DNA from 4 places in the Chromobacterium sp. ATCC 53434 genome. Region 3 is predicted to be linked to each of the others. Evidence: predicted binding sites of a transcription regulator. Region 3 holds the regulator's gene; each other region holds the start of a gene.

Region 1 (3,164 bases), 300 kb from region 3:
GATCACCGTGCGGTTGGCGATGGTCAGGCTGGCCGGCTTCTGCTCGAGGATAGGCTCCAGCACGCCGCGCACCGCGCCGCCGGCGCCGAGGATCAGCACGCGCTGGCCGGCGATCGGGTAATCCAGATTCTCGACGATGTCGCGCACCAGGCCGACGCCGTCGGTGTTGTCGCCGTACACCTTGCCGTCGCGGAAGGTCAGCGTGTTCACCGCCTCGGCGGCGCGCGCGCGCTCGGTCAGTTCGGACGCGTAGCGGAAGGCGTCGCCCTTGAACGGCAGCGTGATGTTCAGCCCCTTGGCGCCGCTGGCGACGAACGCGTCCACCGCCTCGCCGAAATGGCCCAGTTCGGCGGACAGCCTTTCGTAGCAGATGTCCTGGCCCGAGGCCCGGGCGAATTCCTCGTGGATGAACGGCGACTGGCTGTGGGAGATCGGGTTGCCGATAACGGCGTAACGGTCGGTCATGTCCGGCTTTCCAATGTCTGAATGGATGGTCTGCGGCGACGCAGCGCTTCAAGCGACACTTTGCCGTTTAATGACGCAAACTTCAACCGCGGCGCGCGCGGCGGCTTGACGCCGGTCATGGTCCCGGCCGACGGCGGCATGCAGCGGCGCCGTCGGGCCAGGATCGCCACACGGCCCGTCGGCCAGGCCGCGCCGCGCGGGAAAGGGCGTGAACAGGCGCCTAACCCTGCACCCACGGCAGGCCGCGCCGGCGCCAGCCCCCGACCGAGTTGCGATGGCCGTCGGCGTCCAGGTCGCCCTCGAAGCCCTCCAGCACGTTGTACACCTCGCTATAGCCGTTGGCCGCCGCCAGCCGCGCCACCTGGTCGGAGCGGGCGCCCGATCGGCAGATCACCAACAGCACCGCCTCCGGATCGACCTGCTGGGTCAGCTGGGCCAGGAAATTCGGGTTCGGCGCCATGCCGGGATAGCTGCGCCACTCGATGTTCACCGCCTGCGGCACGGTGCCGACGAATTGCCATTCGGCGTGGCTGCGCACGTCAAGCAGCACCGCCTTCGGCAGGCCCTGCATCAATTCGTAAGCCTCGTCTGGCAGGACCGCGCCGCTATAGGGCAGGTCCAGCTGCTCGGCGCGCCGTTGCGCGGCCTGCAGTATCTGGCTGGTTTTGCTCATGCTGTTTTCCTCCTGCAACACGGATCGCCTATGTTGGCGATTATCTGCCCGACGGCGGCCGCTGGCAAATCGCACCATAATGGTGCGGGCCGATTTGACGAGCACCAACTTGGCCCGCGCGCGGTCATTCCGGCCGGCTGGCTAAGCCCATTCGGCTATGACACAATGCAACAACAACGATTCTGGAGCTGGCACGCTTCCTGCTTAATGCCGGGCGTACCGATTTTTACGCACTTGCCCTTGGGTGCACGTTGCCTTTCAGGAGATAAACCATGGCAGTAGCCGACGTAGTCAAGCTGATCCAAGAAAACGACGTCAAATTTGTCGATCTGCGCTTTACCGACACCCGCGGCAAAGAACAGCACGTCTCCATCCCGGCCCACGTGCTGCTGGAAGACGCCGACGACTGGTTCGAACGCGGCCACGCCTTCGACGGCTCCTCCATCGCCGGCTGGAAAGGCATCCAGGCATCCGACATGCTGCTGATGGCCGATCCGGCCACCGCCCGCATCGACCCCTTCTTCGACGAACCGACCGTGTTCATGCACTGCGACGTGATCGACCCGGCCGACGGCAAGGGCTACGACCGCGACCCGCGCTCGATCGCCAAGCGCGCCGAAGCCTATCTGAAGGCCTCCGGCCACGGCGACACCGCCTACTTCGGCCCGGAGCCGGAATTCTTCATCTTCGACAGCATCACCTGGGGCACCGACATGTCCGGCTGCTTCGTCAAGATCAAGGCCGAGGAAGCGGCCTGGGCGTCGGCCGAGGAATTCGAGGGCGGCAATATGGGTCACCGCCCGGGCGTCAAGGGCGGCTACTTCCCGGTCCCGCCGGTCGACTCCTCGCAAGACATCCGCTCCGCGATGGTGCTGCTGCTGGAAGAATTGGGCGTGCCGGTCGAGGTGCACCACCACGAAGTGGCGACCGCCGGCCAGAACGAGATCGGCACCCGCTTCAGCACGCTGACCCAACGCGCCGACTGGACCCAGATCCTGAAATACGTCGTGCACAACGTCGCCCACAGCTACGGCAAGACCGCCACCTTCATGCCGAAACCGATCGTCGGCGACAACGGCTCCGGCATGCACGTGCACCAGTCGATCTGGAAGGACGGCGTCAACCTGTTCGCCGGCGACGGCTATGCCGGCCTGTCCGACACCGCGCTGTACTACATCGGCGGCATCATCAAGCACGCCAAGGCGCTGAACGCCATCACCAATCCGGGCACCAACTCGTACAAGCGCCTGGTGCCGCACTACGAAGCGCCGGTGAAGCTGGCCTACTCGGCGAAGAACCGTTCCGCCTCGATCCGCATCCCGCACGTGGCCAGCCCGAAGGCTCGCCGCATCGAAGCGCGTTTCCCGGATCCGCTGGCCAACCCGTACCTGTGCTTCTCCGCGCTGTTGATGGCCGGCCTGGACGGCATCCAGAACAAGATCCACCCGGGCGACGCCGCCGACAAGAACCTGTACGATCTGCCGCCGGAAGAAGACAAGCTGATCCCGACCGTGTGCGCCAGCCTGGACGAGGCGCTGGACGCGCTGGACAAGGATCGCGAGTTCCTGACCCGCGGCGGCGTGTTCTCCAATGAATGGATCGACGCCTACATCGAACTGAAGATGCAGGAAGTCAACCTGACCCGCATGACCACCCACCCGGTGGAATTCGCGATGTACTACTCGCTGTAAGCCGGCTCAAGCGCGGCAGACCGGACGGCGGCCCTCGTGGCCGCCGTTTTCGTGTCAGCCGTCCGAACGCGCATATGACGCGGCCGCCGGATTTGCTTATCATGCAGATGCCACCTAATCCAGTCACGCACGATGAAGACACTCGCCCTCTGCCTGCTGCTGGCCTGCTGCGCCGCCCAGGCCGACACCATCTACAAGTACGTCGACGCGAACGGCAACGTCACCTATACCAATGTGCCGCTTCGCGGCGCGCAGCCGATCAAGCTGAATCCGCTGTCGTCCTATCCCAGCCGAAAAAATGGTTCGGCGCCGGCCAAGCCGGCGGCGTCGGGCGG
Region 2 (3,164 bases), 2.3 Mb from region 3:
CGGTCCCGCGGCGACGCGGGTCCGCCCTATCAGGGGTTGAGAATGGCCAGGTCGACCTCGCCGGCGGCATCGCCGCCGGCATCATCGAAAAACCGGCAGCTGGTCTTCAGGAACAGGAAAGGCTGGGCGGTGCGATGCAGCCGCGCCGACCGGATCACGAACTCGCCGTGGAAACGGGACGCGTCCAGCGGCTTGCTGAAGCGGCTGTGGAAACGGGTGATCAGGATGTCGGGCAGCTGGCGCGAGAAGAATCCCTCGACGCCCCAGTCGGCGAAGTACGACGCCAGTCCATATTTCGACGCGTGGGCGATCGCGTCGTACATGATCTGGTTGTAACAGATGTTGAATTCCACCGAATTGAAATGCCCGGTGCTCTCGATGTAGCAAGACTCGGGAACGGAGAGGATGCCGTTCGACACCACTTCCTCCTTGCCCTCGCTGTTGTCGACGCCGATGTCGGCGGTCTCCAGATAGCGGGCGTTGTCGAAATAGACCGACAACACCCGCGCCCGCAGCGCCGGGTCGTTGAAAACGGCGGGCGGCGCCGGCTGTCGCGTCAGCAGCTGTTCGGATTCAAGCAAGGCTCAGTCCCTCCTGCTCGCGCGCCGGTTCCGGCTCGCCGCTGAACGGATGACCGTCGTAAGCGGTCAGGCGGAAGGTCTTGGTCGGCTCGATCTTGTCGCTGTGCTTGGCGTGGTGGACGAAGCGGCGGTTGTCCCAGACGATGATGTCGCCTTCGCTGATGTTCAACAGCTGGATGTTCGGATGGCTGAAGCTGTCGTCGGTCTGCCCGGTCTCGACCATCAGCTCGCGCAGCGTCGCCGCACCGTCAGCGTCGTCGCCGGCCAGCGTCAGCGACTCGGTGAAACCCCGGCTGGCGTACAAGATGGATTCGCCGGTGATTGGATGGCGGATGACCGCCGGATGCGCGACCGCCGGGGTCTTGCTGTCGACCTCGGCCAGGATCTCGCCTATCGGACGGTAGACGTCGCTGGGGCGGATCTTGAAATAGCGGCGGACCGAATGGGTGGCCGTCGCGCCTTCCAGCCTGACCTTCAGCTCGGCCGGCAGCCGCCGGTAGACCTGAGCCATGTCGATGAAGTAGGTGCCGCGATTCAGCGACGACACCACCTGCGGGTAGGTGATGGTGAAGGCGAACGGCTGCCGCATGAAGGCGTAGTCGGAATGCCAGAACTTGCCGGTCCTCGGCACGCCGACCCGCTTGCCGTCCGCCTCGCAATTCGACGAGACGAAGATTTCCGCGTGTTCCGGGTGGCGGTACATCTCCTCGTAGTAGGGGCAGATCTCGCCGATGCGGCGGCCGAAGCGGACGAACTCGGCGGCGGAGGCCGTCTGCGCCTTCAGTACGACGATCCCGTGCTGATAGACGGCCTGCTTCAATTGCCGAATCTCCTCATCGTCCAACTCGGTCACTCGGCGGTCGAGAATCGCCGCGGTGTCGCTGATCACAAGGTTCTTCATTCCATGCTCCCTGGAGTCGCTACAAATCCCACGCCGCGCCGGTCGGCGCGATTCCGTTGAAATACGAGGCAATCGTTCGATCCAGGATTGATCCTCATCGAACGATTAGAGTAATCGCTCGATATTCTATTGGTATTTGTATGACATTAGTCAATTCATTAAGCATGAAAATTGCCGTCTGTTGCATTTATGCTGATTTTCTCAGCGCTGAATATTGGCATCGTGGCAATGCGGGGGGCGGTATCGGATGGGAAGCGCGTCGCGGCAGAACGCGGGCGGGCGGCAGGAAAATTGAAAACGGGGGACCGCGGCCGCGCGGACACCGGCCGGTTAGCAATCAGGGCGGGGCGGGAACAGGCCGGCGTACGGGACGACGCCGGCGCGGTGGCGATGCGCGGCTTGACGCCCGCCCCTCACCGCCCCTTGAACTTGGGTGCCTGCTTGTCCAGAAACGCGCGGGTGCCGACGCGGAAGTCCTCACTCTGCGCCGCCAGGCCGAAATAATCGGCGCCCAGCGCCGCCGACTCGTCCTCGGACAGCGACAGGCCGCGGTGCAGCGCCTCCCAGCTGAGCCGCACCGCCACCGGCGACTGCGCCAGGATTTCGTCCAGCAACGCCTGCGCCTCGGCCAACAGCCGGTCCGCCGCCGTCACGCGGTTGACCAGGCCCAGGCGGCAGGCCTCGTCGGCGTCGATCAGCCTGCCGGTCAGCAGCAGCTCCGCCGCCCGCCCCTTGCCTATCAGGCGCGGCAGACGCGTGGTACCGCCAAAGCCGGCGACCGCGCCTATCTTGACCTCGGGATGGCCGAAACGGGCATGCGAGGCCGCCAGCCGCAATGTGCAGGCCTCGGCGATCTCCAGTCCGCCGCCCAACGCGTCGCCGTTCAGCGCCGCCAGCACCGGTTTGCCCAGCGTCTCGATGCGGCGGGTCACCGCCACCGCCAGCCGCGCCAGTTCGCGTACCTCGTCCGGCGACGCCTGGCTGAGCCAGCGTATGTCGGCCCCGGCGGAAAACACCCGCCCGCCTCCGCTGACGATGACGCCGCGCACCGTCTCGTCCACCGCCGCCCTCTCCAGCGCCGCCAGCAACTGGCGCAGCAGCGGCCGGTTCATCGCGTTCAGGCAGTCAGGCCGGTTCAACTCCAGCCAGGCGACGCCCCCCTCTATCCGGCAACGCACCACATCCGTCTCGAACATGCCGCCTCCCGTCATCGAACCTACTTGCCATCGTTTCCGCCGACCGCCGTCACTCTGCCGGATCGCGGCGCGGCACGAAACGATAACTGTTGTCGAAAGTGAAATCGCCGGCCCGGTACATCGCCTCCATCTTGTCGACCAGATGGCGGCGCACCGCGCCGGGCAGGCTGAAGAAGGCGGCGTTGGCGACGGTGGAGCGGCTGCCGTCCATCTCGCCGCTCTCCGCGCGTATCGCCACCTTGCGTCCGTGGTAGAACATCACCAGCTTGATGCGCTCGCAACAAAGCCCCTCGTTCTCCCGCGGCGAGAAACGGTACACCAGCAGCGGCTCGATCAGGCCATCGCCGTCGAGGTCGGCCAGCTCCTGCAGCCGCGGCGAAAACCAGCCGCCGGCGTCTCCGCTGGCGGCGAAATCGCGCACCGTCCATTGCGGCGCCAGCGCGCCGTCCGGCGCACGCTTCAGCAGATGCGCCTGCAGCATGCTGG
Region 3 (3,164 bases):
GCATTGAGAGCGGCGAAGTCGTCGGCCTGCTCGGCCCCAACGGCGCCGGCAAGACCACCAGCTTCTACATGATCGTCGGCCTGATCGGCGCCGACGACGGCGACATCCGGCTGGACGACGCCTCCATCACCCGCTATCCGATACACCAGCGCGCCCAGCTCGGCCTAGGCTACCTGCCGCAGGAGGCGTCGATCTTCCGCCGGATGACGGTGGAGGAGAACATCGCCGCCATCTTGGAAATCTCCGGCCGCAAGGGCAAGGAGCTGGAGAAGGAGCTGGATCTGCTGCTGGACGACCTGAACATCGGCCATCTGCGCGACAGCAACGCGCTGTCGCTGTCCGGCGGCGAGCGGCGCCGGGTCGAAATCGCCCGCGTGCTGGCCACCCGACCGCGCTTCATCCTGCTGGACGAGCCGTTCGCCGGCGTCGACCCGATCGCGGTGATCGACATCCAGAAAATCATCTCCTTCCTGAAGGAACGCGGCATCGGCGTGCTGATCACCGACCACAACGTCCGCGAGACGCTGCGCATCTGCGACCGCGCCTACATCATCAGCGACGGCTCGGTGCTGGCTTCCGGCCAGCCGGAGGAGCTGGTCAACAACGACAAGGTGCGCGAGGTCTACCTCGGCGAGCACTTCCATCTGTAAGCGGCGATGAAACAGGCCCTTCAGCTCAAGGTCTCGCAGCAACTGACGCTGACGCCACAGCTGCAGCAATCGATCAAACTGCTGCAGCTGTCCACGCTGGACCTGCAAGCCGAGGTGGATCGCTTCCTGCTCGACAACCCGCTGCTGGAGCGCGGCGACGAGCCGCACGACGGCGAAGCCGCGCCGGACGGCGCCGACAGCGGCGCCGGCGAAACGCAGGACGCCGACGGCCGTGACGACGGCGCCGGCGAGCTGCTGGACTGGGGCGCAGGCGCCCGCCAGGGCGGCGACGACGACTATGATCCGATGCTCAACGTGCCCAGCCAGCCCAGCCTGCGCGAGCACCTGCTGGCGCAGCTGGGGGAGATCGCGCTGAGCGACCGCGACCGCGCGGTGGCCTGCCTGCTGATCGAAGAGCTGGACGACGACGGCTACCTGCCGCTGGACCTCGACGAGCTGGCCGGCAATCTGCCGCTGGAGCTGCAGCTGGACAGCGACGAGCTGGCCATCGGCCTGACACTGCTGCAGCAGTTCGATCCGGCCGGCGTCGGCGCGCGCTCGTTGGCCGAATCGCTGCAACTGCAGCTGTTGCGGCGGCCGGCCGACGAGCCCGGCCGCGCGCTGGCGCTGGAGATCGCGCGCGAACACCTGGAGCTGCTGGGCGGGCGCGACTACGCCAAGCTGAAGAAATTGTTCGGCTGCCAGGACGAGGCGCTGCGCCAGGCGCAGGCGCTGATCTCCCGGCTGAACCCCTACCCCGCCAGCGGCTACGGCCACGGCGACATCCACTACGTGATTCCCGACATCGCGGTCAGGAAGCTGCGCGGCCGCTGGGTCGCCGAACTGAACCGCTCGGCGATGCCGCGGCTGCGCGTCAACCGCCTGTACGAGCGACTGCTGGCCGACAAACGCGGCGCCGGCGGCGAACTGGCCGGCCCGCTGCAGGAGGCGCGCTGGCTGGTAAAGAACATCCAGCAGCGATTTGACACTATTCTGAAAGTGGCGGAAGCTATCGTTGAACGGCAGCAATCGTTCTTTGAACATGGCGAAGTGGCGATGCGGCCGCTGATCCTGCGCGATATCGCGGACGAGATCGGCCTGCACGAATCCACCGTTTCCCGCTCGACCAGCCAGAAGTACCTGCTCTGCCCGCGCGGCCTGTTCGAGCTCAAGTACTTCTTCGGCAGTTCGCTGGAAACCGACGGCGGAGGGGAATGCTCCGCCACCGCCATCAAGGCTCACATACGCGGCATGATAGACGGCGAGGACCGCGCGAAACCGCTGTCCGACAGCGCCATCGCCGACGCGCTGGCCCGCCAGGGAATACAGGTTGCCAGACGCACCGTAGCCAAGTATCGTGAAGCCATGCAGATTCCGGCGGTGAATCTGCGCAAGGCGCTGTGACAGGCCTTGAGAAATACAATGCCGCCCGGCAACCCGACCGGGCGGTCAACACCAGAAGGAGCTAGGGTATGAACCTCAAAGTAACTGGCCTGCACCTGGAAGTCACCCCGTCGCTGCGCGAATACATCGAAAACAAACTGGAGCGCATCACCCGCCACGTCGACCATGTGATCGACATCTCCGTTACTCTCTCGGTGGACAAACTGGTTCAAAAAGCGGAAGTCAACGTGCACCTGTCCGGCAAGGACATCCACATCGAGGCGTCCGAGGCAGACCTCTACGCCGCCATCGATCTGCTGATGGACAAGCTGGATCGCCAGGTGTTGAAGTACAAGGAAAAGCTGACCGAGCATCGCGCGCAGGGCACCGGCCAAAGTTCCGGCGAAGCTGTGCAAGCCTCGCTGTGACGCGACTCTGAAGGCAACGGGAACCGGACGGTTCCCGTTTTTCTTTGCGCTTGCCGGTTTTCAGTACTATCAAGGCAACGTAGAATTCCGGGTTTCTCCAAGAGCCGCATGCATAACCCAATATGAATCTCATCGGCAAAATCCTGACTCCGGACCATGTGCTGCTCGATCTGGATGTCTCCAGCAAGAAGCGGGTGTTCGAACAGGTGGGCCTGTTGGTGGAAAACACCCGCGGCATCGCCCGCAGCGAGATCTTCGACAGCCTGTTCAGCCGCGAAAAACTGGGCTCCACCGGACTGGGACAGGGCGTGGCGATTCCGCACGGCCGCGCCCGCGGCCTGAAGGAAGCCACCGGCGTGTTCATCCGGCTGAAGGCGCCGATCCCGTTCGACGCGCCGGACGGCAAGCCGGTGCAGTGCCTGTTCGTGCTGCTGGTGCCCGAGCATGCCACCGACCTGCACTTGCAGGTCCTGTCCGAACTGGCGCAGATGTTCTCCAGCCGCCAGATGCGCGAGAAGATGCTGGCCATCGCCAACCGCGACGAACTCTACCAGTTGCTCAGCGAATGGACCCCCAATGCCTAGCATCACCGTACGCAGGCTGTACCAGGAAAATCAGCAGAAACTCAATCTGACCTGGGTGGCCGGCACCGGCGGCTCCGACAATGTGATCGGCAACGACGACCAGCGCCCGACGCTGGCGC
Region 4 (3,164 bases), 2.1 Mb from region 3:
CACCAGGCCGGCCACGGCGCCGGAGGCGATGCCCAGCACCGACGGTTTCCGTTTGGTCGCCCATTCGGCGAACATCCAGGCCAGCGCGGCCATCGCGGTGGCGACCTGGGTGGTGACCATCGCCATGCCGGCGCGGCCGTCCGCCGCGCCGGCGGAGCCGGCGTTGAAGCCGAACCAGCCGACCCACAGCATCGAGGCGCCGACCAGCGTCAGAATCAGGTTGTGCGGCGGCATGGCCTCCTTGCCGAAGCCCACGCGCTTGCCCAGCACCAGCGCCGTCACCAGGCCGGCCACGCCGGCGTTGATGTGCACCACGGTGCCGCCGGCGAAGTCCAGCACGCCCTTGTCGCCCATCCAGCCGCCGGGCGCCCACACCCAGTGCGCGACCGGCACGTAGACCAGCAGCGACCACAAGGCCATGAACAGCAGCATCGCCGAGAACTTCATCCGCTCGGCGAAGGCGCCGGTGATCAGCGCCGGGGTGATGATGGCGAAGGTCATCTGGAAGGTCATGAACACCGATTCCGGGATGGTGCCGGCCAGCGGATGCACGGCCAGCTTGCCGGCGTCCTTCATGTAGACCATGCCGTCGAGCAGGAAGCGCGACAGATCGCCGATATAGGGCGTGCCGACGGTGAAGGCCAGGCTATAGCCGATCACGGTCCACAGCACGGTGACCAGCGCGGTGATGGCGAAACTTTGCATCAGCGTGGCCAGCACGTTCTTCTTGCGGACCATGCCGCCGTAGAACAGCGCCAGGCCCGGAATGGTCATGAACAGCACCAGCGCGGTGGACGTCAGCATCCAGGCGGTGTCGCCAGAGTTGATGGCCTTGGCGGCGACCACCGCCGGGCCGGCCGGCGCGTCGGCCAGCGCCGGCAGAGAGAGGGCGGTCAGGCCGGAAGCCATGGCGGCGAGCATCTTTTTCATTATGTTTCCCCAGTTTCCCGATGATCAGACGGCGTCGGCGCCGGTTTCGCCGGTGCGGATGCGGATCACCTGCTCCAGGTCGTAGACGAAAATCTTGCCGTCGCCGATCTTGCCGGTGCGGGCGGACTTCTCTATCGCCTCCACCACCTGATCCAGCAAGGCGTCGTCGATGGCGATTTCCAGTTTCACCTTCGGCAGGAAGTCGACGACGTATTCGGCGCCGCGGTACAGCTCGGTATGGCCTTTCTGGCGGCCAAAGCCCTTGACCTCGGAAACGGTGACGCCCTGCACGCCGATGGCGGACAGCGCTTCGCGAACTTCGTCAAGCTTGAACGGCTTGATGACTGCGGTGACGAGCTTCATGCTGGCTCCTTCTCGGAAGGTCGAGTGACTGACGATTGCTGCTGCGGCGGTCTACGCAGGAATCGTGCCAGGCCGCCGAGGACGTTCTCTGAATTGTGATGCAGTGCAAAAAAGATGTCTCTGGCCGTTTGGGCACTTTCCTTGTGCACCGTGTCTGTCTAGGCTGCACAATTTTGGTGCAAGGTTGCATTGCAACATTCGCTGGCCGGGTCGGCGCGGCCGCCGCCTTGCCGATGACGGCCGCGACCAGGTCAATGCGTACAGGAAAACGGGAGCGCGGCGGCGCTTTTTGCTACACTCGGCAACATGTCAAGACACCCGACGGGAGCCGCCACCATGTTGAGCCAGAAACTGTTTGAAGAGATCAGCGCCAAGATCAGCGAAACCATCGCCGCCAGTCCGGCCAAGGATATCGAGAAGAACGTCAGGGCGATGATGGCCTCCACCTTCACCAAGATGGATCTGGTGACGCGCGAGGAGTTCGATGTGCAGCAGGCGGTGCTGGCGCGCACCCGCGAGCAGCTGGCCGCGCTGGAGGCGCGCCTGGTCCGTCTGGAAGCCCAGCTGTTTCCGGACGAGGCCGCAGCCAGGGTGGAAGAGCAGTCCGAACTCGGCCATTCCTGAGCGGCCATGACGCTGGCGGTGGTGGCGAGCAGGGCTTTGTCCGGGCTTGACGCCCCGGAGGTGGCCGTCGAGATCCACCTGGCCAACGGCTTGCCGGCGTTCAACATCGTCGGCCTGCCCGAGACCGAGGTCAAGGAAAGCCGCGACCGCGTGCGCGCGGCCATTCTCACCTCGGGTTTCGAGTTTCCCGCCCGCAAGATCACCGTCAATCTGGCGCCGGCCGACCTGCCCAAGGATTCCGGCCGTTTCGACCTGCCGATCGCCATCGGCGTCCTGCTGGCCTCCGGCCAAGTCAAATGCGATGACATCGCCCGTTTCGAGTTCGCCGGCGAGCTGGCGCTCAGCGGCGCCTTGCGTCCGGTGCGAGGCGCGCTGGCGATGGCCTGCCAGTGCCATGCGGCCGGCCGCGCTTTCGTGCTGCCGGAGGCCAGCGCGGCGGAGGCGGCCGTGGTGGCGGGGGCGGAAGTCTACGCCGTGCGGTCGCTGCCGCAGGCCTGCGCCTTCCTGAACGGCCTGCAGCCGCTGGAGGCGCTGGCGCAGCCGGAAGCGGCTGCGGCGCCGAACTACCCGGACCTTCTCGATGTCAAAGGCCAGATCGTCGCCCGCGGCGCGCTGGAAATTGCCGCCGCCGGCGGCCACAGTCTGTTGCTGATGGGACCGCCTGGCACCGGCAAGTCCATGTTGGCGGCCCGGCTGCCGGGATTGCTGCCGCAATTGTCGGAACCGGAGGCGCTGGAGAGCGCGGCGGTGCTGTCGCTTGGCTCGCAGGGTTTTCAGCCGTCGCGCTGGCGGGTGCGGCCGTTTCGCGCGCCGCACCATACCGCGTCGGCGGTGGCGCTGGTCGGTGGCGGTGTAAGTTCTACAAATATTTGCAAATAAGCAATATTCAATGAGAATATTGGTCGTTATCTGTTAATGCGAATTGCGGATCATGGCCATCTTTCCTCTCAAGCGCTTGGCAAAAAAGCACCCTGGAATTTGGCGTGTCGACGGAATTGGACCGATCAAGCTCAGTGCAAAGCTGGGAACCAGAGTGACGGTGCATTTTTCCGGTATCGCTCCAGGGCATGTGAATGATCCCTATAAAAAGAGCGCCGTTCTTCCTGGTGTCCAACTAGCCTTCTCGATTCATGTCGCGCTACTTCGAGAATTCAAAGTCGGTACGGTGTGGCATGAAGGCAGATGTATTTATCGCCCGCAAATCAATCCGCCTGAAGTTTTCCATATCAATGTCCGCCAAGCCCACG

The links. The regulator sigma-54, encoded in region 3, starts transcription at its own class of promoters, with help from an activator protein. The targets are predictions, from matches to a motif close to CTGGCACGCTTCATGCTT.
Region 1: glnA (glutamate--ammonia ligase) is a predicted target of sigma-54. The motif match lies at 1,327-1,344, and genes of this name have one in related genera.
Region 2: CXB49_RS14790 (TauD/TfdA family dioxygenase) is a predicted target of sigma-54. The motif match lies at 1,643-1,660, and genes of this name have one in related genera.
Region 4: glnK (P-II family nitrogen regulator) is a predicted target of sigma-54. The motif match lies at 1,347-1,364, and genes of this name have one in related genera.

The regions. Positions count from the first base shown of each region.
Region 1 covers NZ_CP025429.1:738,966-742,129, reverse strand. Annotated here, with positions in the region: gene aroE (shikimate dehydrogenase) at 1-465, opposite strand, end outside; gene CXB49_RS03405 (rhodanese-like domain-containing protein) at 686-1,138, opposite strand; gene glnA (glutamate--ammonia ligase) at 1,411-2,829, shown strand; gene CXB49_RS03395 (DUF4124 domain-containing protein) at 2,962-3,164, shown strand, end outside.
Region 2 covers NZ_CP025429.1:3,326,339-3,329,502, forward strand. Annotated here, with positions in the region: gene CXB49_RS14785 (FcoT family thioesterase) at 30-581, opposite strand; gene CXB49_RS14790 (TauD/TfdA family dioxygenase) at 574-1,482, opposite strand; gene CXB49_RS14795 (enoyl-CoA hydratase/isomerase family protein) at 1,896-2,678, opposite strand; gene CXB49_RS14800 (M949_RS01915 family surface polysaccharide biosynthesis protein) at 2,728-3,164, opposite strand, start outside.
Region 3 covers NZ_CP025429.1:1,040,299-1,043,462, reverse strand. Annotated here, with positions in the region: gene lptB (LPS export ABC transporter ATP-binding protein) at 1-650, shown strand, start outside; gene CXB49_RS04915 (RNA polymerase factor sigma-54) at 657-2,054, shown strand; gene hpf (ribosome hibernation-promoting factor, HPF/YfiA family) at 2,123-2,461, shown strand; gene ptsN (PTS IIA-like nitrogen regulatory protein PtsN) at 2,584-3,045, shown strand; gene hprK (HPr(Ser) kinase/phosphatase) at 3,038-3,164, shown strand, end outside.
Region 4 covers NZ_CP025429.1:4,064,025-4,067,188, reverse strand. Annotated here, with positions in the region: gene CXB49_RS17940 (ammonium transporter) at 1-930, opposite strand, end outside; gene glnK (P-II family nitrogen regulator) at 955-1,293, opposite strand; gene CXB49_RS17930 (accessory factor UbiK family protein) at 1,630-1,917, shown strand; partial or broken gene CXB49_RS17925 (YifB family Mg chelatase-like AAA ATPase) at 1,924-2,769, shown strand; gene CXB49_RS23735 (hypothetical protein) at 2,849-3,164, shown strand, end outside.